3 regions of the Brevibacillus sp. HB1.2 genome follow, and region 2 is predicted to be linked to each of the others. Evidence: riboswitches for the same ligand, from Rfam matches in the RefSeq annotation. Region 2 holds a riboswitch; each other region holds the start of a gene.
What was found. Region 2 has a riboswitch for S-adenosylmethionine ahead of HPY28_RS23855 (methionine ABC transporter ATP-binding protein). Riboswitches for the same ligand answer to the same signal wherever they lie in the genome.
Positions count from the first base shown of each region.

Region 1: linked by a shared signal. The riboswitch ahead of HPY28_RS19880 (pyridoxal phosphate-dependent aminotransferase) and the one ahead of HPY28_RS23855 (methionine ABC transporter ATP-binding protein) in region 2 are both predicted to bind S-adenosylmethionine.
Region 3: linked by a shared signal. The riboswitch ahead of metH (methionine synthase) and the one ahead of HPY28_RS23855 (methionine ABC transporter ATP-binding protein) in region 2 are both predicted to bind S-adenosylmethionine.

Region 1 is NZ_JABMIU010000009.1:67,813-75,279, reverse strand. Features, by position in the region: gene HPY28_RS19905 (SPL family radical SAM protein) at 1-49, opposite strand, end outside; gene HPY28_RS19900 (2OG-Fe(II) oxygenase) at 62-775, opposite strand; gene HPY28_RS19895 (methylated-DNA--[protein]-cysteine S-methyltransferase) at 768-1,307, opposite strand; gene moaC (cyclic pyranopterin monophosphate synthase MoaC) at 1,480-1,962, shown strand; gene HPY28_RS19885 (MFS transporter) at 1,966-3,213, shown strand; SAM riboswitch class I at 3,274-3,388, shown strand; gene HPY28_RS19880 (pyridoxal phosphate-dependent aminotransferase) at 3,472-4,653, shown strand; gene HPY28_RS19875 (hypothetical protein) at 4,805-5,275, shown strand; gene HPY28_RS19870 (aminotransferase-like domain-containing protein) at 5,472-6,680, shown strand; gene HPY28_RS19865 (alpha/beta fold hydrolase) at 6,737-7,467, opposite strand, start outside.
Region 2 is NZ_JABMIU010000013.1:96,904-104,370, reverse strand. Features, by position in the region: gene HPY28_RS23880 (helix-turn-helix domain-containing protein) at 1-51, opposite strand, end outside; gene HPY28_RS23875 (SRPBCC family protein) at 167-616, shown strand; gene HPY28_RS23870 (peptide ABC transporter substrate-binding protein) at 674-2,323, opposite strand; gene HPY28_RS23865 (MetQ/NlpA family ABC transporter substrate-binding protein) at 2,512-3,351, opposite strand; gene HPY28_RS23860 (methionine ABC transporter permease) at 3,411-4,076, opposite strand; gene HPY28_RS23855 (methionine ABC transporter ATP-binding protein) at 4,077-5,090, opposite strand; SAM riboswitch class I at 5,192-5,308, opposite strand; gene HPY28_RS23850 (Ger(x)C family spore germination protein) at 5,415-6,575, opposite strand; gene HPY28_RS23845 (GerAB/ArcD/ProY family transporter) at 6,575-7,467, opposite strand, start outside.
Region 3 is NZ_JABMIU010000001.1:921,099-928,565, forward strand. Features, by position in the region: gene HPY28_RS04295 (bifunctional homocysteine S-methyltransferase/methylenetetrahydrofolate reductase) at 1-1,357, opposite strand, end outside; gene metH (methionine synthase) at 1,402-4,848, opposite strand; SAM riboswitch class I at 4,965-5,066, opposite strand; gene HPY28_RS04305 (YjcZ family sporulation protein) at 5,280-5,387, shown strand; gene HPY28_RS04310 (YcdB/YcdC domain-containing protein) at 5,455-7,467, opposite strand, start outside.

The DNA.
Region 1 (7,467 bases), on a different contig from region 2:
CTTTATTGAGGAGGGTTTTCGGCATTTTATAGGAAAGGATGCTCTTCATATTATGCGTTCCTCACTTTGCATCATGAAAAATAATTCCGAGGCTGTAGCGCTTTCCTGAGGTAATCGTGCTGACACCGTGGCGCAGCGTGTTTTTATAGAAGCCTCGCGTTCCCTGCACAGGACGATAGGATGTCGGGAAAATCAGTCCAGCGCCTTGGTCCAAGGTTATCACATGTCCCCGGCTCTGCGCGCGCGGCCGTTGCTCCATCAGCAGAAATTCTCCGCCAGTGTAGTCCTTCTCCTTCTGATTCAAGGCAAACACGACTTGAAACGGGAAGAACACCTCGCCGTACATATCCTGATGTAAACAATTGTAGCCACCCGTTTCGTATTTCAAAATCAATGGAGTAGAGCGCAGCTGCCCCTGGTCGTGACATTGCGCCAAAAAATCAGGGAGGGTAGCAGGATAAATAGCTTCACGTCCAAGCATTTCGAGCCACCGATTCGCAGTCTGCGCAAGCATCGGATAAAAGCCTTCGCGAAGCTCCTGCAAAAGTGAGGGAAGGGGAGCCTGATAATAACGATACTCCCCTTCACCGAAACGGTACCGTGCCATCTGGATCGTATTGCGAAAAAGATCATCCTGTCCATACGAAGCGATTAATTCTTCGCACGCATTCGAGCCTATTAAGGAAGGAAAAGCTGCATACCCTTGTTCGTCCAACTTCTGTTGCAGGGAATGCCAGTCAAGTGCAGCGATCCTTTCTGTCAGTGAACTAGCCATGCTTCACACCCCGATTCGACTTTTGCTCCAGATCAAGCAGAGTTGTCTTCATGGGCAGTCCTCCACGATAGCCAGTCAGTGAACCGTTTTTACCGACAACGCGGTGGCAGGGGACTGTAATGAGAACCGGATTGGCACCGATTGCTGCACCGACTGCACGAACAGCAGCAGGCTTTTCAATGATGTTTGCAATGTCGGTGTACGATGCCGTTTGACCGTATGGGATTTGACGGAGTGCTTCCCAGACAGCGAGCTGAAAAGGCGTTCCAGAGAGGTCGCAATTCATGGAAAAGTGCTCGCGCGTTCCTTGCATATATTCCATCAGTTCTGTTGCAAAAGGCTTTAGCCATGGGTCGTCTTGCACCAGTGCACTTTGTGGGCGATGCTTTTCAACCCACGCTTCCAATTCAGCAAAAGGCTGGTTGACTGAGCCGACATAACAAAGTCCGGCAGCCGTTGCAGCCAAATAAATAGTCCAATCACCATGCACAAGCATTGACCAACGTACCGTCTGATCCTTCATCGTTTCCATTTCCATACGCCTCCTTTGAGCTGTGTACGCACAGTATACCTCCAGCACCTGTTCTTCGTACGTTTTTGGGAGTGGATGAGCAAGATAACGAAACGATGTCCTCTACATTCCCATTGCTTTTAACCAGCGGCGGGAGTAAGGTAGGAGAAGATAGAGGAGGAAAGATACTCGTATGACTGATCAATTAACACATTTTAATGAACAAAATCGAGCGCGGATGGTGGACGTGTCTGAGAAGGACGTCACAAAACGGGTGGCTGTAGCCGAGAGCCAAATCAGCATGAAACCCGAAACACTCGCCCGAATCCGTGAAGGTCGAATCGAAAAGGGCGATGTACTCGCAGTTGCGCAGGTAGCAGGTGTCATGGCTGCCAAAAAGACGTGGGAAATCATCCCGATGTGTCATCCGCTGCCATTGACTGGCATCGACATACAATTTGCTTTTGTAGATGAAACGACGCTTGCGATTACAGGAACCGTGAAGACGACAGGGAAAACAGGCGTCGAGATGGAGGCGTTGACCGCTGTCAGTGTAACGGCTTTGACGGTGTATGACATGTGCAAAGCCATGGATAAAGAAATGATAATCGGTCCGACCAGTCTGCAATCCAAAACAGGCGGAAAAAGCGGCGATTTCCATCGGGGTGAGAAGTAAGCCATGAGGCAAAAGTGGGAATCCTATCCGAGCAGCATTCGTTTATTGGCGATTGCTGCCGTCATTTTTTCTACCGGAATGGCGTGTATTTGGCCGCTGGTCACGATCTATATTCACAACCATCTCGGAAAGCCGCTGACTGTAGCCGGCTTCTTGTTGCTTTTAAATCAAGGCGCATTCCTGATCGGGAGTATTGTCGGCGGGATGATGTTTGACCGCTGGGGTAAAATGCGCACCATTGTTGTAGGCTCCATCGGTGGAATGATCATTTCGGTCTGTTTAGGTGTTACACAAGATTTTACCGTATATGTCCTACTGTTATTATTGAATGGTTTGTTTTATGGATCCCTTTCTCCCGTTATGAATGCGCTGGCAGTGGTTTTATGGCCGGAGGGAGGCCGTAAAGGAATCAATCTGATTTACGTCGCACTCAATGTGGGTGTAGCTGCCGGCTCTGCTTTAGGCGGCTTCTTGGCAAGCGTTTCGTTTGCTTGGACGTTTTTCGGAAATGCGATCACACAAGTAATTGTGCTGACGATGTTTATGCTCATTTTGCCGCGTCAGTTAAAACTGGCAGAGCAAAAACGTCAATTGCAGACGACTGCTCCCGAACAAGCAGAGGGAGAACTTATACGAGAACCACAGCAAGAGACCAAGGTCGTATGGGGAGCATTGCTGCTCTTATGCGGAGGATTGCTCATTAGCTGGATTGTCTATGTACAATGGACAACGGTGCTGTCGACCTATATGCAATCCCTGGGCATTTCACTCCGTCAATACAGTCTGTTGTGGACGCTGAACGGCGGTTTGATCCTGTTTGGTCAACCATTGATTGCGTGGGTCATACGACGCTTTGCCCGTACGCTAAAAGCACAAATGCTCTTGGGCGCTTATATTTTTGCCATGTCGATGTTGATTTTGTCTCAATCAACGGTTTATGCAGGCTTTGTTGCAGGCATGTTCATCATGACGCTGGGAGAAATGCTCGTGTGGCCAGCGGTGCCGGCAGTAGCGGCACAGTTTACGCCAGAGGGACGAGAAGGCTTCATTCAAGGTCTGATTGCAGGGACTGGATCTGCTGGGCGGATGCTCGGACCACTTCTCGGCGCCTTCATTTTCCAATCGATTCATGCGCAGGGACTATTGTTCGTGATGGCGGGCTTGTGTCTGTTGTCTGTCGCATTCTTTGCCTTCCACACATCTTTTCAAAAAAGAAGGCATCAGGTACCCTTACAGAATCAAGCATCTTGACACGGTTTACGTGCTCAAGTAGTATGATATAGACGAAAAAACAGTATATTCCGTGTGTTTGACTTATTCAGAGAGGTGGAGGGACTGGCCCTATGAAGCCCGGCAGCGGATCTGTTCTATGCGATGGACAGATGCTGTGCCAATTCCAGCAGGATTTTTTCCTGACAGATAAGGACGTGACCAAGCTGATCTCCCCCTTTTTCTGTATGGAAAAAGGGGGTTTTACTGTATTGGGCCCAAGAAAGGAATGGAAGAAAGATGCGCATTCAACCCTCCGACATGATTGATCGACTCCCTACCCAGTTTTTTGCGACCCTGGTGGCAAAAGTAAACAAGGTCATTGCGCAAGGCCATGACGTCATAAACCTAGGGCAGGGCAATCCTGATTTGCCGACACCGCCACACATTATTGAAGAATTACAGGCGCAAGCGGCACAACCACTCCATCACAAATATCCGCCTTTTCAGGGACGCGTGGAACTGAAGCAGGCAGTGGCTCATTGGTATAAGCAAGAATTTGATGTGGACCTCGATCCGGAGGAAGAAGTCGCGATATTGTTCGGCAGCAAAACCGGACTCGTAGAGATTTGCCAAGTCCTTATGAATGCAGGCGATGTTGCACTGGTTCCAGACCCAGGCTATCCGGATTATTGGTCGGGTGTTGCTGTCGTAGACGGACGGATGGTCATGATGCCGTTGAAGGCGGAAAATGACTTCTTGCCTGACTACAGCCAGCTCTCCCAAACTGATTTGGATCGAGCGAAACTGATGTTTCTCAACTATCCGAACAATCCGACAGCAGTTAATGCACCACTCGAGTTTTATGAGGAAACCATTCGTTTTGCTCGAAAACATGAAATCGTTGTTTGCCACGACTTCGCCTACGGGGCGATCAGCTATGACGGGAAAAAGCCAGTCAGCTTCATGCAGGTTCCGGGTGCAAAAGAAGTGGGTGTAGAATTTTATACCTTGTCCAAAACGTACAACATGGCAGGCTGGCGTGTTGGTGCTATGGTAGGAAATCGCGAGCTGGTTCGTCTGATTAATCTCATTCAGGACCATTACTTCGTCAGTCTGTTCGGAGCGGTACAGATGGCGGCAGCCAAAGCGATGACGGAGTCACAGCAGTGCGTTCGCGATCTCGTTGCTGTCTACGAAAGCCGCCGCAATGCTTTGTACTCCAATCTGCATCGGATTGGCTGGCAGGCGCCACCATCTCAAGGGTCGTTTTTTGCTTGGCTTCCTGTTCCAAGCGGCTTCACATCCGTGGAGTTCTCTGACCTGCTTTTGGAAAAAGCGCATGTCGTCGTAGCGCCAGGAAATGGCTTTGGTCCGACAGGTGAGGGTTATGTGCGAGCGGCTTTGTTATCAAATGAAGAGCGTCTCGCAGAAGCGGTTCAGCGAATTGAGCGGTTGGGGTTATTTACGAAAACAAAATAAAGGCGAGGTAATTGGGTCACACTACCATACAAATGGAGTGTGGCTTTTTTATTCTAGAATAAAAATCATTCTCATTATTGACAGATAATGATTTTCATTATACGATGGCATTGTTAATGATAATTAGTCTCATCGAGAGCGGGAGGGTACCATGCGCTATCAGATTAACGGTTACACGGATATGTATACGGTGATCGCCAACGAGCGGAAAATCGGCGGAGCCATTGAAGCAGGACAGATTCGCCTGCGGACGGGAGAAGTTTACGCCAATGCTGTTCTCACTCGTTTGGAAATGTCAGGTGCGCATTTTTGCTCGATCGGTTTTGTTACGGAAGAAGGCAAAAGACTGATTGTCCATGTGAATGATATCAGCATGATCGCTGATGCTCGTCACGTCAACGTTTGTGAGCTGACGAATGAAGGCATGAGAGTGGAGAAATCCGCAGAGAGACTGAAGCGATTGAAACGTCTCTGTGAACTGAATGAAGGCAGCTGTACGCCGACCTTCCAGGAAGAGGCATTGCTGTTGGCAAACGATATTGGCATGGAAGAAGCGTCCACGCACGTAGACCTCTCTTTCCTCCCACACACAGAGAAACCGCGTGTGTTTCGCATCGCCTAGGAAGATATAGCCCATACATATTGGACCCCTTTTCGTTTGAGACGAAGAGGGGTTTTTTGCATGCAGTGTGTCAAGACTAACGATTGAACAACCGCTCGACATAGTCAAAACCTATCCACTCATAGCTACCAAGGATTGGACTTACGAGAGGGAGAGTGATAAAACAAGGATAAGCAAAATCAAGGGGGAACGGAACATGGAGTACTCATTTTCAAAATCTGTCGAAGCATTATCCTCCTCGGCAGTCCGGGAAATCTTGAAGCTGACCCAAGGCAATCAAGTGCTCTCGCTCGCAGGTGGACTGCCAGCAGAGGATTCTTTTCCAATCGCAGAGATGCGTGAAGCGTTCAACCGCGCATTTGAACAAGGAGCAAAAGCTCTTCAGTACGGATTAACTGATGGATACTTGCCGCTTCGTGAGTGGATTGCATCCCGCATGAAGCAAAAGCATATGAACGTCGGTGTAGATAATATGATCATCACAACGGGCTCTCAGCAAGCAGTAGACTTGTTGTGTCGTGTATATTTAGACGAAGGCGATGTCGTTCTCGTTGAAAACCCTACTTATTTGGCAGCTGTTCAGTTATTTCAATTCCGGGGAATCAAAGCGATCCCTGTAGACGGTGACGCCGATGGGATGGATTTGGACGATCTGGCGAAAAAAATTGCCCAGTACCGCCCCAAAATGGTGTACGTCATTCCTACCTTTGCCAATCCGACAGGAAAGGTATGGAGTCTCGAACGCCGTCTCGGCTTGCTTCGTCAATGTAAGGCACAAAACATTCTCATCCTGGAAGACGATCCATATGGAGAGATCCAATTCGATGGGGAAGCACCGTACCGCTCGATTTTCTCACTGGATGAGCATCCGACTGATTCCTGTGTGGTGTACACCAGTACCTTTTCCAAAATTGTCGCGCCAGGCTTGCGTACCGGATGGGCCATCGGAGATACACGTGTGATTCAAATGATGGTGAAGGCGAAGCAAGCAGTTGATTTGCAGTCAAGCACAATCGACCAGTACGCTCTGTATGAGCTTTTGTCCCGCTTTGATCTGGAGCGCCACATTGAGAAGATTCGCGAGTCTTACAAAGCGCGCATGGAATGGATGCATGAGCTCTTGGTTGCGCAAAACTGGGAGGGCGTACAGTGGGAAAAACCAAGAGGCGGGATGTTCCTCTGGGTGAATCTGCCGGAGCATATCGATGCGGAGAAGCTGCTGGCCCGTTCCGTACAGGAAGGCGTCGCATTCGTACCAGGGAAGCCGTTTTATGCAGCTGAGCCTCAAGTTAATACGATGCGCTTGAATTATACACTCTTGAACCGGGAAGACACGGAGCTTGCGATTTCGAGATTGGGCAAAGCATTCCACGCCTACAGTGAATCTCTCGTGACAAATGTTTAATAGAAGCAAAAAGACAACCATTGCCATTGGAGCTGGTTGTCTTTTTTGATGCATATTTACAGGGAAAGCTCCCTTTGCGCCCGATCCAGCCATTCATTCACAAGCTCCGTAAACAAAAGTGGCTGCTCAATCTGCAAGTTGTGTCCCGCACAATCGAGTGCGGCAAAAGAAGAGCGGGGATAGCCCTCAATAATATCCCAAATATCGCGATAGCCGACAGAATGATCTTGTTTGCCCACAACAAAAAGACTCGGGTGAGGGAAGGGAGCCGTATCCAATGGGAAGGACACGCCGTAGGACTGTCTGATTTTACTGAGGAAAGAAGGGTCAGACAGCATGTAGCCGTCGACAATCTCTTTTTTATAGCGGTTCCATGTATAATTGGTAGCTACTACCGCCATCGACTCAAACTCTGCTCGTTCCGTCTCACTCAACTTCTCCCATAGAGAAGGCTCCTCTATTAAGACGGGTTTATCCGGCAGTGTGCGCTTTGCTTTTTCAGGAATGACGTTCGGGCAGATGAACAGGGCGCCCTTCACTCGATCCCGGCGCTTCTCGATAACTGCTCGTGTAAGATATCCGCCGTATGATTCACCCGCAATGAAAAAGGGTTCACCTGGAATGAGCTGATCGATGAACGCAAGGACAACCTCCAGAATATCGTCCGTGGTGTGGATATGTTCGTAGTTTTCCGTTTGTCCCATTCCAGGCAGGTCTATGTAAAGTCGTCGGTATCCTGAGCGTTTCTCAAAAATTGGTTCCAGACAACCAGTCATGCAGCGGTGAT
Region 2 (7,467 bases):
AATCATGGCATGCAGTACACCCTTTGGGAGCTTGGCAGTCTGATTTTCCAAGGTGCGCCTCCTGTCGTGTTTTTACAATACACACTACCGAATTCTTCTTATAGTAAGAGTAGTAGTTGGGAGACTTGATTACAATTCCCAAATGAAAAAATCAGGGGGTAAAACGATGGATCTTCGTTTCGATTTCTACATTGGTGCTACGCCAGAGCAAGTCTGGCATGTCCTTACTTCCGATGAAGGCGTAAAGAGCACCTTCTTTGGCTGTACGATTCAGTCGACTTTTCAAGTAGGCGATGAGATGGCTTACGTTGGTCCGGGGAAAGACGGTGACGACACGGTTCATGTATACGGGAAGATCTTGCAGCTCGAACCTCATCATATTTTCAGTTTCACTGAACATCCTGGTCCTGCCTATTACAAGAATCATGCGGAATTACAGTCTCGTGTCACCATTACCTTAGAACCGGTTGGCGGCTGCACCAAGCTGACTTTGATTCAGGATCAATGGACAGAAAACCACCCCTCCCACGAAAGTGCCAGCAACAATTGGCCAATGATGCTCTCATCGATCAAGACGTATGCGGAGACAGGCAAGACACTTGATTTTGGCTACTAATAGAAAAGAATCCCGAAACCAGCAATTTCGTTGGCCTCGGGATTTTTGTTTTTTTCGTTACTCCGTCATTTCTGCCCACTTCAGGTCAATAAATCCGAGTCCGTCCACTTGAACGCCTTTCACCTTGTCGCTTTGTACCCAGACATCGACATCCGTGAACATGGGGATCAAAGGCATGGCATCCATGAAGATTTGCTCAGCCTCTCCAAACAGCTGCTTGCGCTTCTCTGGATCAATTTCTACTGATGCCCGTTTCAGCAGCTCTTGGTAGCGTGGGTCTTCCCAGCCTGTGTCGTTGTTGCCTGTATTACCATCCCGGAACATTTCCAGGTAATTCATTGGATCATTAAAGTCTGCATTCCAGCCGATACGGCCTATTTCGTAATTAAGTTGATGCATATCCTGTATGTGAACAGTGGCCTCCTTCACCATGAGCTTTACTTCAATGCCAAGTTTTTGTTTCCATTGGTCCTGAAGCGCCTCGGCAATTTTCTTATGTCTGTCGCTTGGGTTGTACGTCAAGGTGATCGGAGGCAGCGTTGTCACGTTAAGCTCCTTCATACCTTCTTCCAACAGCTTTTTGGCCGTTTCTACATCATTATCTTTGAAGTAGCCTTCTTTTTTGATAATCATGGATTGCGGCAACATCCCCATCGTTGGCACTTGGCCCACTTGTGTGATGTTATCCACGATGGTTTTACGGTCAACCGAGTATGCCAAGGCTTTACGAATTTTCACATTGCTGAGCGGCCCTTTTGTCGTATTCAACTTGTACCAGTACATCGTCGCTTTTGGATGAACAACGAGTTTGCCCGCGTCTCTCAGTGTCGGGATCGCATCGGTGGGAAGTCCACCGAGTGGCTGACCTGCCCAATCCAGCTCACCGTTTTCGAACATGGACAGGGCTGTATTATCGTCCTCGATCATCGCGATCTCGATGCGATCGAGCTTCACTACGTCTTTATCCCAGTATTGCTCGTTCTTTTCAAGCACGATCTTGCTCTTGTGCTCCCACGCTTTCATCTTAAATGGACCGTTGCTTACGTGCGTCGCCGCTTCGTTTGCCCATTTTGGATTGGCCTCCACTACTTTTTGGTTAACCGGGTAGTACGTGTAGAAAGCCGTCAGCTCCAGGAAGTAAGGCGTTGGATTCTCAAGTGTGACTTCCAGTGTTTTGTCATCGATTGCCTTCGCACCGAGTTCGTCGGGCTTCGCCTGGCCTTTGTGAATCAGCTGCGCATTTTTAATGTAGTACAGCTGATAAGCATACTCAGCCCCAAAAGTCTTGCCGAGTGCACGCTTCCATGCATACACGAAGTCATGGGCAGTGACTGGATCACCATTGCTCCATTTGGAGTCGCGGAGCGTGAACGTATACACCAGTTTGTCATCCGAGATTTTCACATCGGATGCTACTGAATTCACTGGCTTTGCGTTTGCATCAAAGCGAGTCAAGCCATCAAACGTAGCACGAACGATCGCTCCCGCAGTGGCATCCTTCGCAAGACCAGGGTCCGCTGTCGCAGGCTCACTCATAATGTTCGCCCGAAATAATTGCGGCTTTGCATTTGCAGACTTTTCAGCTGGCGCCGCGGTTCCCTCAGTTGGAGGGGTTGTCGTTGATGGCTGCGTACTCGTGGAGCATCCAGCTAACAAGCTTCCGGCGACCAGCATCGCGCCAAGAAACAACTTGAGATTTCTTTTCATCAGAAAATTCCCCCTTATCTATATTTTCTCATTTCAAACACAATATACTCGACGGGAATTGGGTTGAAAACAGGGTTGCTATAGATTTAATTTAATTTTATGAAAATTCACTACATTATAAATAAAAGTAAAACCCAACCAGCTTTTCGGCCAGTTGGGTTTCGTTGATCGATCAATTATTTGTTGATTTAGAACGCTGGAATAATCGCGCCTTTGTATTCATCTTCAATGAACTTTTTCACTTCAGGTGAGTTCAGTTCTTTTGCCAGCTTTTGCATTGCTTCGGAATCCTTGTTGTCAGGACGAGCTACCAAGAAGTTTGCGTATGGAGTATCTTTATCTTCAATAAACAGAGCGTCTTTGGTTGGAACAAGTTTTGCTTCCAACGCATAGTTGGTGTTGATCAACGCCAGATCTACTTCTTCCAGAACGCGTGGCAACATCGCTGCTTCTACTTCTTTGAACTTCAGGTTTTTCTTGTTCTCAACAACGTCTTTCACTGTACCGCTGATGCCAGCGCCTTCTTTCAGCTTGATCACGCCGTTTTTCTCCAAGAGTGCGAGTGCGCGACCACTGTTTGTTGGATCGTTTGGCAGCGCGATAGTTGCGCCATCAGCTAATTCATCCACTGATTTCACTTTTTTGCTGTAAGCGCCGAATGGCTCGATGTGTACAGCCACTACTGGCACCAGGTTCATGTTTTGTCCTTTATTGAAGTCTTCCAGGTAAGGCTTGTGCTGGAAGAAGTTTGCGTCGAGTTGTTTCTCGTTCACTTGAACGTTAGGTTGTACGTAATCGGTGAACTCTTTGATTTCCAGGTTCACGCCTTGTTCTTTCAGTTTTGGTTGAACGAATTTCAAGATTGCTGCATGTGGAACGGGAGAAGCGCCTACCTTCAATGTTACTTCCTGTTGTCCGCCTTGTGCACCACCTTCAGCTGGAGCAGGTGCAGTTTCGGTTTTGCCTCCGCAAGCTGCCAAAGAAAATGCCAACACAGTAGAAAGTACAGATACGACTAGCTTTTTCATGAATGATTTCCCCCTTGCATGTATTTGTCTTATTCTTTGATAACTTTTATGGAAAAATCCTACTTACGGCTGAACTTGAGAACCAGACGGTCCCCCAGCGATTGTAAGATCTGTACCATCACCAGCAAAATAACAACAGTCACAATCATGACATCGGTTTGGAAACGTTGATAACCGTATCGGATCGCCAAGTCACCCAGACCACCACCGCCAATTACCCCAGACATTGCAGTGTAGGATACCAACGTAACCGTCGTGATCGTAATACCCGCGATCAGGCCTGATCTAGACTCTGGCAAAAGGACATTCCAGACGATCTGCCAATTGGAAGCTCCCATGGATTGTGCGGCCTCAATCACGCCTTTATCAATCTCACGCAGAGAGGTTTCCACCAACCGTGCGAAAAACGGAGCGGCACCAAATACGAGTGGCGGAATAGCACCCAGTACGCCGAGTGAGGTTCCTACGATCATTTTCGTCACAGGAATCAGCAAAATCATCAAAATGATAAACGGTACCGAACGCAATACGTTGACAACGAATGATGCGATCGAATAAAAAGTGCGGTTTTGCAGAAGCTGTCCGCGTGAGGTCAAAAATAGAATGATTCCCAGCGGCAAACCAATCAGGACGGTAAACAGGGTGGAAAAGCCGAGCATCGTGAGCGTATCCATCGTGCCTACGCCGATTTCAGCCCAATCCACATTTTCGAATGTCCAGTCCATTTATATCACCTCTACTTCCAAGCCACGTTGGCGCAGCGTCTCAATGGTCTTTTGATTCTGTGCGACATCGCCTTCCAGCTCGATCACCAACTGACCATACGGTGTATCCTTCATGCGGGAGATTGTTCCCTGCAAAATGCTGAATACCGTACCGGTCTCTTGCATCGTTTGGAACAGGATCGGCTGGTACGTTTTTTCTCCGAGGAAGGTGACACGAGCAATCGTGCGGTTCCCCGAGGCCTTTTCGTGCGCGACTGCTTCACGCAGCTCTGTAGAATCCGCTACTTGTTCCACGAATTCTTGTGTCGTTAGATGCTGCGGACGAAGGAATACATCCAGTACGTTACCCGACTCGACGATCTTTCCTCCATCAATGACGCCAACACGATCACAAATGGAGCGAATGACGTGCATCTCGTGGGTAATCAACACAATGGTCAAGCCCAGCTTACGGTTGATGTCCAAGAGGAGTGCCAGAATGGAGTTCGTCGTCTGCGGATCGAGAGCCGATGTAGCTTCGTCACAGAGCAGCACTTTTGGATCATTCGCGAGCGCCCGAGCAATCCCTACACGCTGCTTCTGTCCGCCAGACAGTTGGGACGGATATTTGTCCTTATGTGCCTCCAAGCCAACCAGCTTTAGCAGCTCGTTCACTTTCTTATCAATCTCTGCCTTCGGACGCTTTGCCAGCTTGAGCGGAAAAGCGACATTTTCGCCGACTGTCGAAGAAGACAGCAAGTTGAAGTGCTGAAAAATCATGCCGATTGAGCGGCGCTTTTCTTGCAGCTTCCCTTCATCCAGCTTTGTCAAATCGACGCCGTCCACAATAACTTCCCCTGAAGTTGGACGCTCCAGCAAATTGATGCATCGGATCAACGTACTTTTCCCTGCACCAGAGTGTCCGATAATCCCGTATATTTCTCCTTGCTCTATGGAAAGGTCGATCCCCGTTAACGCTGGGATGGTTTTCCCTTGTACTTGATAGCTTTTATGCAAATGACGCAGTTGGATCAACGCATCCACCTCCCGACCACAATCTAAATAAAATCAGAAAACCCCTTTTTTCATAAACGAAAAAGGGGCTGCAACGCAATGTTATACGTTCGCATCCACCCTTCTCATCTATACAAGATCCAAACAATCTTGTAGGAATTGGCACCGCGACGTTCATCCGAAAATGAACCGGCTGCCGGGCTTCATAGGGCCTGTCCCTCCGCCTCTCTTGATAAGAAAGATATCTACGTATATTATGTTCGTCTTTTCTATTTCATGATGATACAAAACGGATTATATCCTTTTCGGAAATATCACGTCAATAGTAATAGAAGGAAAAGTTTTTTAATCCATGACGCCGTTGCGGATGATTTTTGACTTTACGTGGAAGCGAAACGTTGCATCCTGAAACATCTTTCGCCATTCAGCCTGCGTCATGTTGGCCATTCCTCTTTTCTCTGAACGATAGATAGAGCCGAAGCCAATTGGGTCAACATCGAGGCTCTTCAGTTTGCTTATCAGTTTATGCAATTCTTTTTCAAGCTCTTTCTCCAGGCCATGTTCCATAATTTTCAGCAACTTGGCATTTTCTAGCTTTAGCGGGATGGTTAACTCCAAAATTCGGGCATGCAACTTGACATGAATATCGAAGATTGGTGGGGATATTTGGCTTAATTTGATTTTCGAATGGCTAGAAATTGTATCGAAAACGAGCTGCACCTGGTCTTTTTTGCTGTTGTGGTTTTTGGGTGACTCCCCAAAAATAGCAGTAGGAACAGAAGTATCATAGCTGCCGATGCGGAACTTTCCGTGGATAAGTTTGAGTAGAAAGGCTTCCTTGGGTGTAACCCATGACACATAACGATCACCTTTGAATAAGGCGATGCCTTTGATTTTCAGTTCATCTCCCTTTCTTTCTATGTACGGCATGACCGGGTCGATCCCTTTTTCATAGTAAGCCCGGAAAAACTCATGCATGGTCGAAGAAGGAATTTTTTCCCCACGGATATTTTGCTCAATCAAACGATACAGGTAGATTCCAATATTCCCTTGTTCTGAATAAGGATACGTCAGCATATCATATGTTTCGCCTGCAAACACACAAAGATAAATCCTGCTAGAAAGGGACGAGTCCCGATACAACGTGTCAATGATGCTGCCAAGTCCCTGCTTAGCAAAGTTTTCACTGTAGAGGGCAACACGAATTTGCCCACCCAATACTCTTTTGTCTGATTGCAAATTCATCTTATCCCGGATTCCTTTGCTGGTTTCCCCTGTGGCTGATAAGATCTGTATCTTATGCCTTGCCTCTGGATTAATGGAAGGCATGACAGACGTCCCGCGAATTTTGCCATCTTTTAACAGATCATAGCCGACAGCCGTTGCAAGTCCTGTTTCATCGAAAATTTGCCGATCCGAGCAGCCTGTTACAATCAAGATGCCCGAACACCACAGCGCCAAAAACCGCTTCAACAAGGGCATCGCGTATTTTCGATCATGTCGCATCAGGCACTTTCCCCTTTGCTCGTCGATTTCGCCGGTTGCGTTCGCTGCTTTAGCAGAACCATGATGTACAAAAAATAGGGGTACAGGAATGCAACATACATACTCGTTTTCCCATACCAATCATTGATCATATTCATCTCCAGCCTTGTAAACACCGTCAATGAAGTAATATAGATCAGGGGCATAATCCAATTCAACGATGTTCGCAAGTTGAATCCGAAGAGGCGTTTGAGTCCACGTGCAGAGCACCACAAATACAACATAATATTGGGCAAGATGACGATGAGCCACAAAGAAATGACAACCAGCTCGAACCTTTCCAGAACGGGGAGGTACACCATCTTGTGCAGATTGAGTGTCGCCCAGATCGTCCGCATAAGCTGACCCTGACTAAAGAAGACCAGGGACACGAGCATGATAAGCAAATACGCCAGATACGTCACCAGCACCGCCCACTGGGTACTTTTGTTGACCCTATCTTTATTTTCTACAAAGGGGTAAACCACGTAGATCACCTCAAAGCCAACACTGGTCAAAGACATGGCCAGCATTCCTTTGAAAAGGTTCTCCAAACTGCTGTCCATAATCGGAAACAAATACTCCCAATGCGCGTATTGCAAAGGAAAATATAGATCGCATAAGAGCCATATCGTTACCATAATCGAAAAAAATGTATAACCGGCTATAACTCTAATTCCTCCTACAATGGTGTAATACACGAGAAAAAGGATAATTCCAGACAAAATCCACGTTGGCAAATTCGGAAACACCCACGTTTGGACCACTTCGATGTAGTTGCGCAGAATAACTCCCGCCGATATAAAAAAATAAGTCAAATAAAGGAGGCTAATGCCTGTTCCAAGCCACCTTCCAAACACATCTTCTTGAATCC
Region 3 (7,467 bases), on a different contig from region 2:
GCTTCACCATGCGAATCAGATCAAAAGAGGTCACATCAAATACCGAGCTGGCACCTGGCAAATCCCCAAAGCGCGATGGATCCCCAGTAATCACCAATATTTGGTCGATCCCCAAAGCGTGCAGCCCCATTAAGTGCGATTGCTGCCCAATGAGATTACGGTCCCGGCAAGCGATGTGTAAGAGCGGATCGATTCCATGTCTGCTCTTCATGAGTGCTCCGAGAGCCATGTTGCTCATCCGCACTGTCGCCAACGAGTTATCCGCCAACGTAATGGCGTCCGCTCCTGCCTTGTGCAGCTCGCAGCATCCATGGAGAAACTGGTCTGCATCCAGATCACGCGGTGGATCAAACTCGACAATGATCGTCGTTGCTGTTTTTACGCGCTCGACAATGCTTGGTTTCTCCCTCTCCCTCGTGTTTTGCACAGAAATCGAAGGACGATCACCTGCTACGATGGTCGGGTTCACACGCGCTTGCGGCTCAAGTGACTCAAGTGCATCCGCAATCGCCTTCACATGTGCAGGTGTGGTTCCGCAGCATCCGCCAATCAACCGTACCCCCTGCTCACGCAAGCGAAGCGCACTCTGTCCAAAATATTCAGGTGATGATTTAAAAGCGTATTCGCCGTCAGTCATCCCCAGACGCCCCGCATTCGGGAATACGGATAAAAGTGCATCTTCTGGAATCACTGTATTTTCAAACGAGCGTAGCAATTCAGCGGGACCAAGGCGACAGTTTAGTCCGATCACGTCAGCTCCTGCGGCTTTTAGCTCGGAAAAAGCATCTGTCAAAGCGTAGCCATCACGTGTGCGTCCTACTTCCAGAGTGGCTAACTGCGCGATTACAGGGACATCTGTGAGCGGACGGATTACCTCGATCGCCAGAAGCAGCTCCTCCAAGTCCACGAACGTCTCCAGAATCAGTCCATCTACGCCAGCATGCAACAGAGCAATCGCCTGTTCCTCATACTGGTCACGGTATTCGTCCAAAACCTTTTTCTTCACCCGTCCAGCCAAAATCGATCCGATGCTCCCAGCCACATAAGCATCATCCTGTGCGGCTTCCCGTGCAATGGCGACTGCTAGCCGGTTAATCCGCGCTACCTTATGCTCCAGACCGTAACGGCTCAATGCATCTCGGTTGGCAGAATACGTATTTGTCTCTAGGAAACGTGCACCGGCCTGATAGTAAGACGTATGAACTTCATGTACCAAACGCGGGTTGGATAAACACAGCTCTTCAAAGCTGACGCCAACCGGGACGCCCAGCCCGTGCAGCTGGGTCGCCATCGCACCATCTCCGACTAGCAGGTGGTCTTTCAAATAGGCTCGTAAATCTTTCTTTCTCGTCGTCAACTCAATCCCTTCTCTCCCCGTTTCATTTATCTTTACTACTTTCCTTACACTTCAAAAATAGACGGACCTGCGTTGAAATAACGTGCTTCAGGATGTGCAAATACCATCGCCGATACGGAAGCTTCTGGCTCCATCATGAATCCCTCTGTCAGCTGAACGCCGATATCCTCTGGACGCAACAGACGGAACAACTGCGCCTGATCTTCCAGGTTCGGGCAAGCAGGGTAACCGAAGGAGACACGAATGCCCTGATATCTAGCACCAAAGCGCTCGAGCATCGTCATCTCAACCGGATCAGGAATGCCCCACACGTCGCGCATGACGTGGTGAATTCGCTCTGCAAATGCCTCTGCCAGCTCCAATGCCAAGGATTGGAGGACATGAGAGCGCAAGTAGTCACCACGCTCTTTTAGCTCTGTAGATTTTTCGCGAATCCCTCCCCCAGCCGTTACGGTCAGGAATCCGACATAATCCATTTCCTTGCTCTCCACTGGTCGCAAGAAGTCGGACAGGCAAAGATGAGGTTCTTCCAGCTGACGCGGGAACGAGAAGCGCTCCAGCAGCTTGCTGTGGTCTTTTGGATCATAAACCAAAATATCGTTGCCATCTGACTGAGCCGGGAAGAACTGATACACGCCGTGTGTCGTAATGGTTCCTTTTTGCTTCGCTTCATTTAATAGCTCTTCCACAATGCCGTACAGTTCCAGTACCTTCTCGTCGCCTGCCTCTATCAATCTATCTACATTTCCGCGAACACCGAGGTGTTTTCCGAGGAGCATCCGCAGGTTCAAATACGGTTGCAGATGGCTGAGCGGGTATTGTCGCAGAACATGTCGTTCACAATCTGGTGGCAGGTGGATCGGAACCGTTCTGCTGACGGCTGAGCGAGCTGGCAAAGGTGCTTTTTTCTCCTCGATAACAGGTTGAGCCGTTGCAACTGCTTCCAGGAGATGTTGCTGTTCCTCTACCAAGCGATCACGTTCTTCCGGATTTTGCAGACGATTTACGAGATCCAGACCATCCATGGCATCTTTTGCGTATAAAACAATTCCACGGTATTCCGGTGCGATCCGGTTCGATGTGAACTTGCGCGTCAACGCCGCACCGCCAACCATCATCGGGATATCAATGCCTGCATCACGCAGGTCTTGTGCTGTAATGACCATTTGCTGTGCGGATTTTACCAAGAGTCCAGACAGACCGATGGCATCCGGCTTTTCTTCTCTGCATGCGGCAATCAGTTGCTCTGGTGGTACCTTGATCCCCAGGTTCACGACATTGTAGCCATTGTTTGACAAAATAATTTCCACGAGGTTTTTTCCGATGTCGTGCACATCGCCTTTGACGGTCGCCAGCAAGATTTTCCCCTTTGCAGCGGCATCGCTTTTTTCCATGAATGGCTCCAGAAACGATACGGATGCCTTCATGACTTCTGCACTTTGCAATACTTCTGCCACGATCAACTGGTTGCCGTTGAACAGGCGACCAACCTCTTCCATCCCAGACATCAGCGGACCGTTGATGATCTCGAGCGGTGTGTATTTATCCAGAGCCAGCTTTAGGTCTTCCACCAGGCCATCCTTGGAGCCTTCGACTACATAACGGGCCAAGCGTTCTTCGAGCGTTAACGAGGAGACTTCCACACTGACTTCCTTTTTCTTTTGGCGATAAAATTCGGTAAAGGCCGCCAATGTCTCATCATTTGTCTCGAATAGAAGAGCTTCTGCCAGCTTTCTCTCGTCTTCTGGAATCGAAGCGTAGCGCTCCAGCTTTTCCGTGTTGACGATGGCGTAATCAAGCCCTGCGAGAGTTGTGTGGTACAAGAAGACCGCATTCAGTACTTCCCGACCCGCAGGAGGCAAGCCGAAGGAAACGTTACTGACACCTAGGATCGTCTTGCAAGCAGGCATTACCTGTTTAATCAAACGAATTCCTTCTACGGTTTCCTTGGCAGAGCCGATGTATTGTTCATCCCCTGTCCCTACTGGAAAGACGAGTGGATCGAATATAATATCCTGTGGCTTTATGCCATACTGGTTGACAAGAATGTCGTACGAGCGTTGCGCGACCTCCAGCTTCTTTTCGCGAGTGATAGCCATACCCGCTTCCTCAATCGTTCCAACGACAACGGAGGCACCGAACTTGTGAATAAGTGGAACCACTTCCTCAAATCGCTCCAAGCCGTCTTCCAAGTTAATCGAGTTGAGGATGGCCTTCCCTTGCGAATAGCGAAGTCCCAGCTCCATGACCTTGGCATCTGTCGAATCGATCATGAGGGGCGCTTTTACTTTTTTCACGATGAACTGTAGGAATTTTTCCATATCTTCGTATTCATCACGGTCGGGGTCAGCCAAGCATATATCGATGACATGTGCGCCGCGCTTCACTTGTGCTCGGGCAATATCAGATGCTTCTTCATAATGACCAGCTGCAATCATTTCACGGAATTTTTTGGAACCGATGACATTGGTCCTCTCCCCTACTAGCAAGGGACGATTGTCATCTTCGACGTAAACAACCTCGATCCCGGAGACTGCGCTCAGCGGTTCCACAGCTGCACTGCGCGGCTTGCAGTCTTTCAATGCTTCTGCCATCGCTTGAATATGGTCAGGCGTTGTTCCGCAGCAACCGCCAGCGACGTTTATCCAGCCCTGATCAGCGAATGCCCGCATTTTCGAAGCAAGTCCCTGTGGCGTTTCATGGTAATGGCCGTTCTCGTCTGGCAAGCCTGCGTTCGGATAACAGCTAACCGCACATTGGGCAATTCCTGACAGTGTCCGCAGATGATCACGCATAAACTCTGGTCCTGTCGCACAATTCAGACCAATGGAGACTGGCTGTAAATGCTCTAAGGAGATGTAAAACGCCTCGATGTTTTGGCCAGCCAGCGTTGTGCCCATCGGCTCAATCGTACCTGACAGCATCACCGGGAGCTCCTGTCCAAGCTCTTCAAAAGCTTTGCGAATCCCGATTCCGCCAGCCTTGACGTTTAACGTGTCTTGCGAGGTTTCCAATAGAAGAACATCGGAGCCGCCAAGAATCAGACCTTTTGCCTGACGATAATACGCCTCGACCAGTTCTTCGAAAGTGACACCGCCTGTCAACGCAAGGGTTTTGGTCGTAGGTCCCATTGCACCTGCTACAAAACGCGGCCACTCCTCCGTAGAATAGGCATCCACCGCTTCTCTGGCCAAGCGGGCTGCGGCTATATTGATCTCAAGGTCTTTTTCTGGCACATCGTACTCAGCCAAAACGATGGAAGCAGCACCAAATGTATTTGTCTCGACGATGTCTGCGCCCGCCGCTAAATATTTCTCGTGAATGGAACGGATCACATCTGGTCTGGTCAGGTTCAGGAGTTCATTACAGCCATCATAGGCTTCACCGCCGAAATCATCAGCAGTCAGGTTTGCCTGTTGAAGCATGGTGCCCATTGCACCGTCCAGAATCAGAATTTTCCGGGAAAGTTGTTCGCGAAAAGTTGGTTTCATTGACGTGCCCCTTTTCTACCTTGCATCGGCTTATTCTCCGTAATTGGGTAAATAAAAAAATCCTCTTCTTTGAAAGAAGAGGATTTGTCAGCAGATACGAAAACGCCTGAGACATCCTCTTATCTTTCAAAGCACGTAGCTTTGCTGGAATTGGCACCGGATTTTTACCGGTTGCCGAGGCTTCATCAGGCCAGTCCCTCTGCCTCTCTGGATAAGAGTCGTACACTTGTCATTTAGTTGTTTTGCGAAATGTCTTGAATGTTTGCAAGTATCTTAACACCACCTTTGTCTCCCCGTCAATTGTGAATTGTCTATTTTTTACTGAGCCTCTCCTCTTACGCGCCCATTTTTGCCTAAGCTGGGCATCCGCCCAGTCCAATATCCGCATTCGTGTATAGACTGGAGTATAACGGAAAGGAGGGGAAACAAAGATGAGTACATCATTCTGCGGAAACGGATTCTTCGGTGACTGCTTCGCAATCGTGCTCGTGCTGTTTATCCTGTTGGTAATTATTGGGTGTTCGTGTGACGACTGTTAGATAAGTGTTTAAAAAAGGCTATCCCAAAAGCCATCAGGAATGGCTGCGGGATAGCCTTTTTTTCTTGTTATTTGGTGATGATCTTGCCTGTCACGGCATCCAGAGTAATATATTTGAGCGCCAGCTTTTCGTCACTCCACGGCACATACGCCAGCTTTGGTTGAGCTAATTTTTGCCCATCCACATCTCTCCTCAAATAGACCAGCTTTAAAGGCATGACGCGTAAATACGCCTCAACAGCCTTGTCTTTCGAGACGATCTCGTCGGATGCTGGAAGCTCCACCAACTCGTGCGTCTCTCTGTAGTTTTCAAACTTTGTCACTTTGCCAGAAGACGGATCGACTGTTACTGAATAAGCCGCTTTTTGCCCGCGATCCTGTACTGGAATGCCATCCTTGCTCATGAGATATCTGAATTCCCATTCGCCCGATGACACAGGATTCGTTTCGCCTGGCTGTATGACTTGTGCCAATTGCACTTCTTTTATGCCTGGATCAACGTATTTAGGCAGAAAGGCAAGTGCAGCCTCTTCCGCTTGCTCGCGTTTGACAGTCACTGCTGTATCGGAACGAGGTGTTCCCAGCCCGACGACACTGCCTGTTTCTGCAAGGACTTCTACGCCGATATACTTGTCATTTTTATCATTCCAGACGTATTCCTTGCGTCCGTCACGGTTACTCTCTCTATAGGTCGAGTCATCCACTTGTATGCCGAATTCCGCTTGAAGCAACGCTTTTGCCTCATCCTTGGAGCGAACCTTGACGTATTCCTTTGGAGATTCGATCGGATGGGCTTCCTTCGTATTCAACTGATCATAAGCAAGCCCGTTATCTCCCGTTCCATACACCGTCTTGCCATTTGTCGCGTCGATATACCACTCCTGACCATCTTCACGTCCTCTTTGCATGAAGGAAACAGCTGGTGTGTACTCCAGAATGGGCTGCCACATATCCCCTTGTTTTGATTGTGGCTGTATTCTCGGATTCTGCACGTACCGAAGCTTCATATGCTCGCTCAGCTCTTTGATGGCTACCTCTTCTGACACAGCAGTCGATACATCCGGGTACTGCGACGGCTCAAATGATTCGAGGTCCTTACTGAAATATTCGAGGTGGCCAGAGTCGGTTGTTTCGATGCTTATTTCATCAGACAACACCGGCATCCCGTTATAGTATCTCAGGTACAATCCCGGATGGTTGGCGTCCAACAACCGATAGTTCTCGCTATCAGCCCCGAGCAGCTTGTTCAGGAACTGTCGCTCTTGCTCCAATGCTTTTGCTCCTTCTGCTCTTTTCTGGCTCGCTGCTTCCTTTTCATCCTTCAACAGAAGGCTATACCATTCCAATGCTTGACCATTGCCAGTGATCACAAGAGAAACTTTATGCCCCTCTTTGTTCGTTTTCCCCAAGATGAATGACATGCCATCGTGGTTCTTTTCTTTATCCAAAAGAAGAAGGGAGGGGTTCAAATCGGGCACGGTATCTGTCAGCTTGGTGAAAAAAGCTTGTTCACTCGTATTCAATCGCCCGAAAAACGCGACTTGCTCACGTTCGTCAATTCCAACCGACAATACGTCGAACGGAACGGGCTGGCCGTTTTCCATACGTTGATAATTCACGCTCATCCATGGGCCTTTTACCTTATACTCGTCCGTATAGATCTGAGTCTCGACGAGCTGATAGGTCTTACTTTCCTCCCCCAAAAAAGCTTGAAGAAATGCGCTTGCTGCTTTCTCCGCAGTCTTGGCTGATGGCAATTTCTCTTCCTTCTGTTCTGTCCGATCACCGTTGATTGTAAAGCTCTCAATTTGTCCTGTCTGTATATCATAAGCAACATTGGCACGCGCATTATCGCCTTCCAGTAACATTAAGTCGCTGATTCCATGGCTTGTACGATCCACCCTGATTGTCATCTTGCTCAAAGCTGGGATCACCTTTTTCAATGGTAAAACAGCCTCTTCCGGCGACACCTTTACGTTGTTCTGATCGGCCTCCGTTTTCTTTTTATCCCTTGCAGTCGTTGCGACCGCATTCGTTACATTTTTTCCACTGGGCATCTGTGAAAACCAACCTTGTTGCTG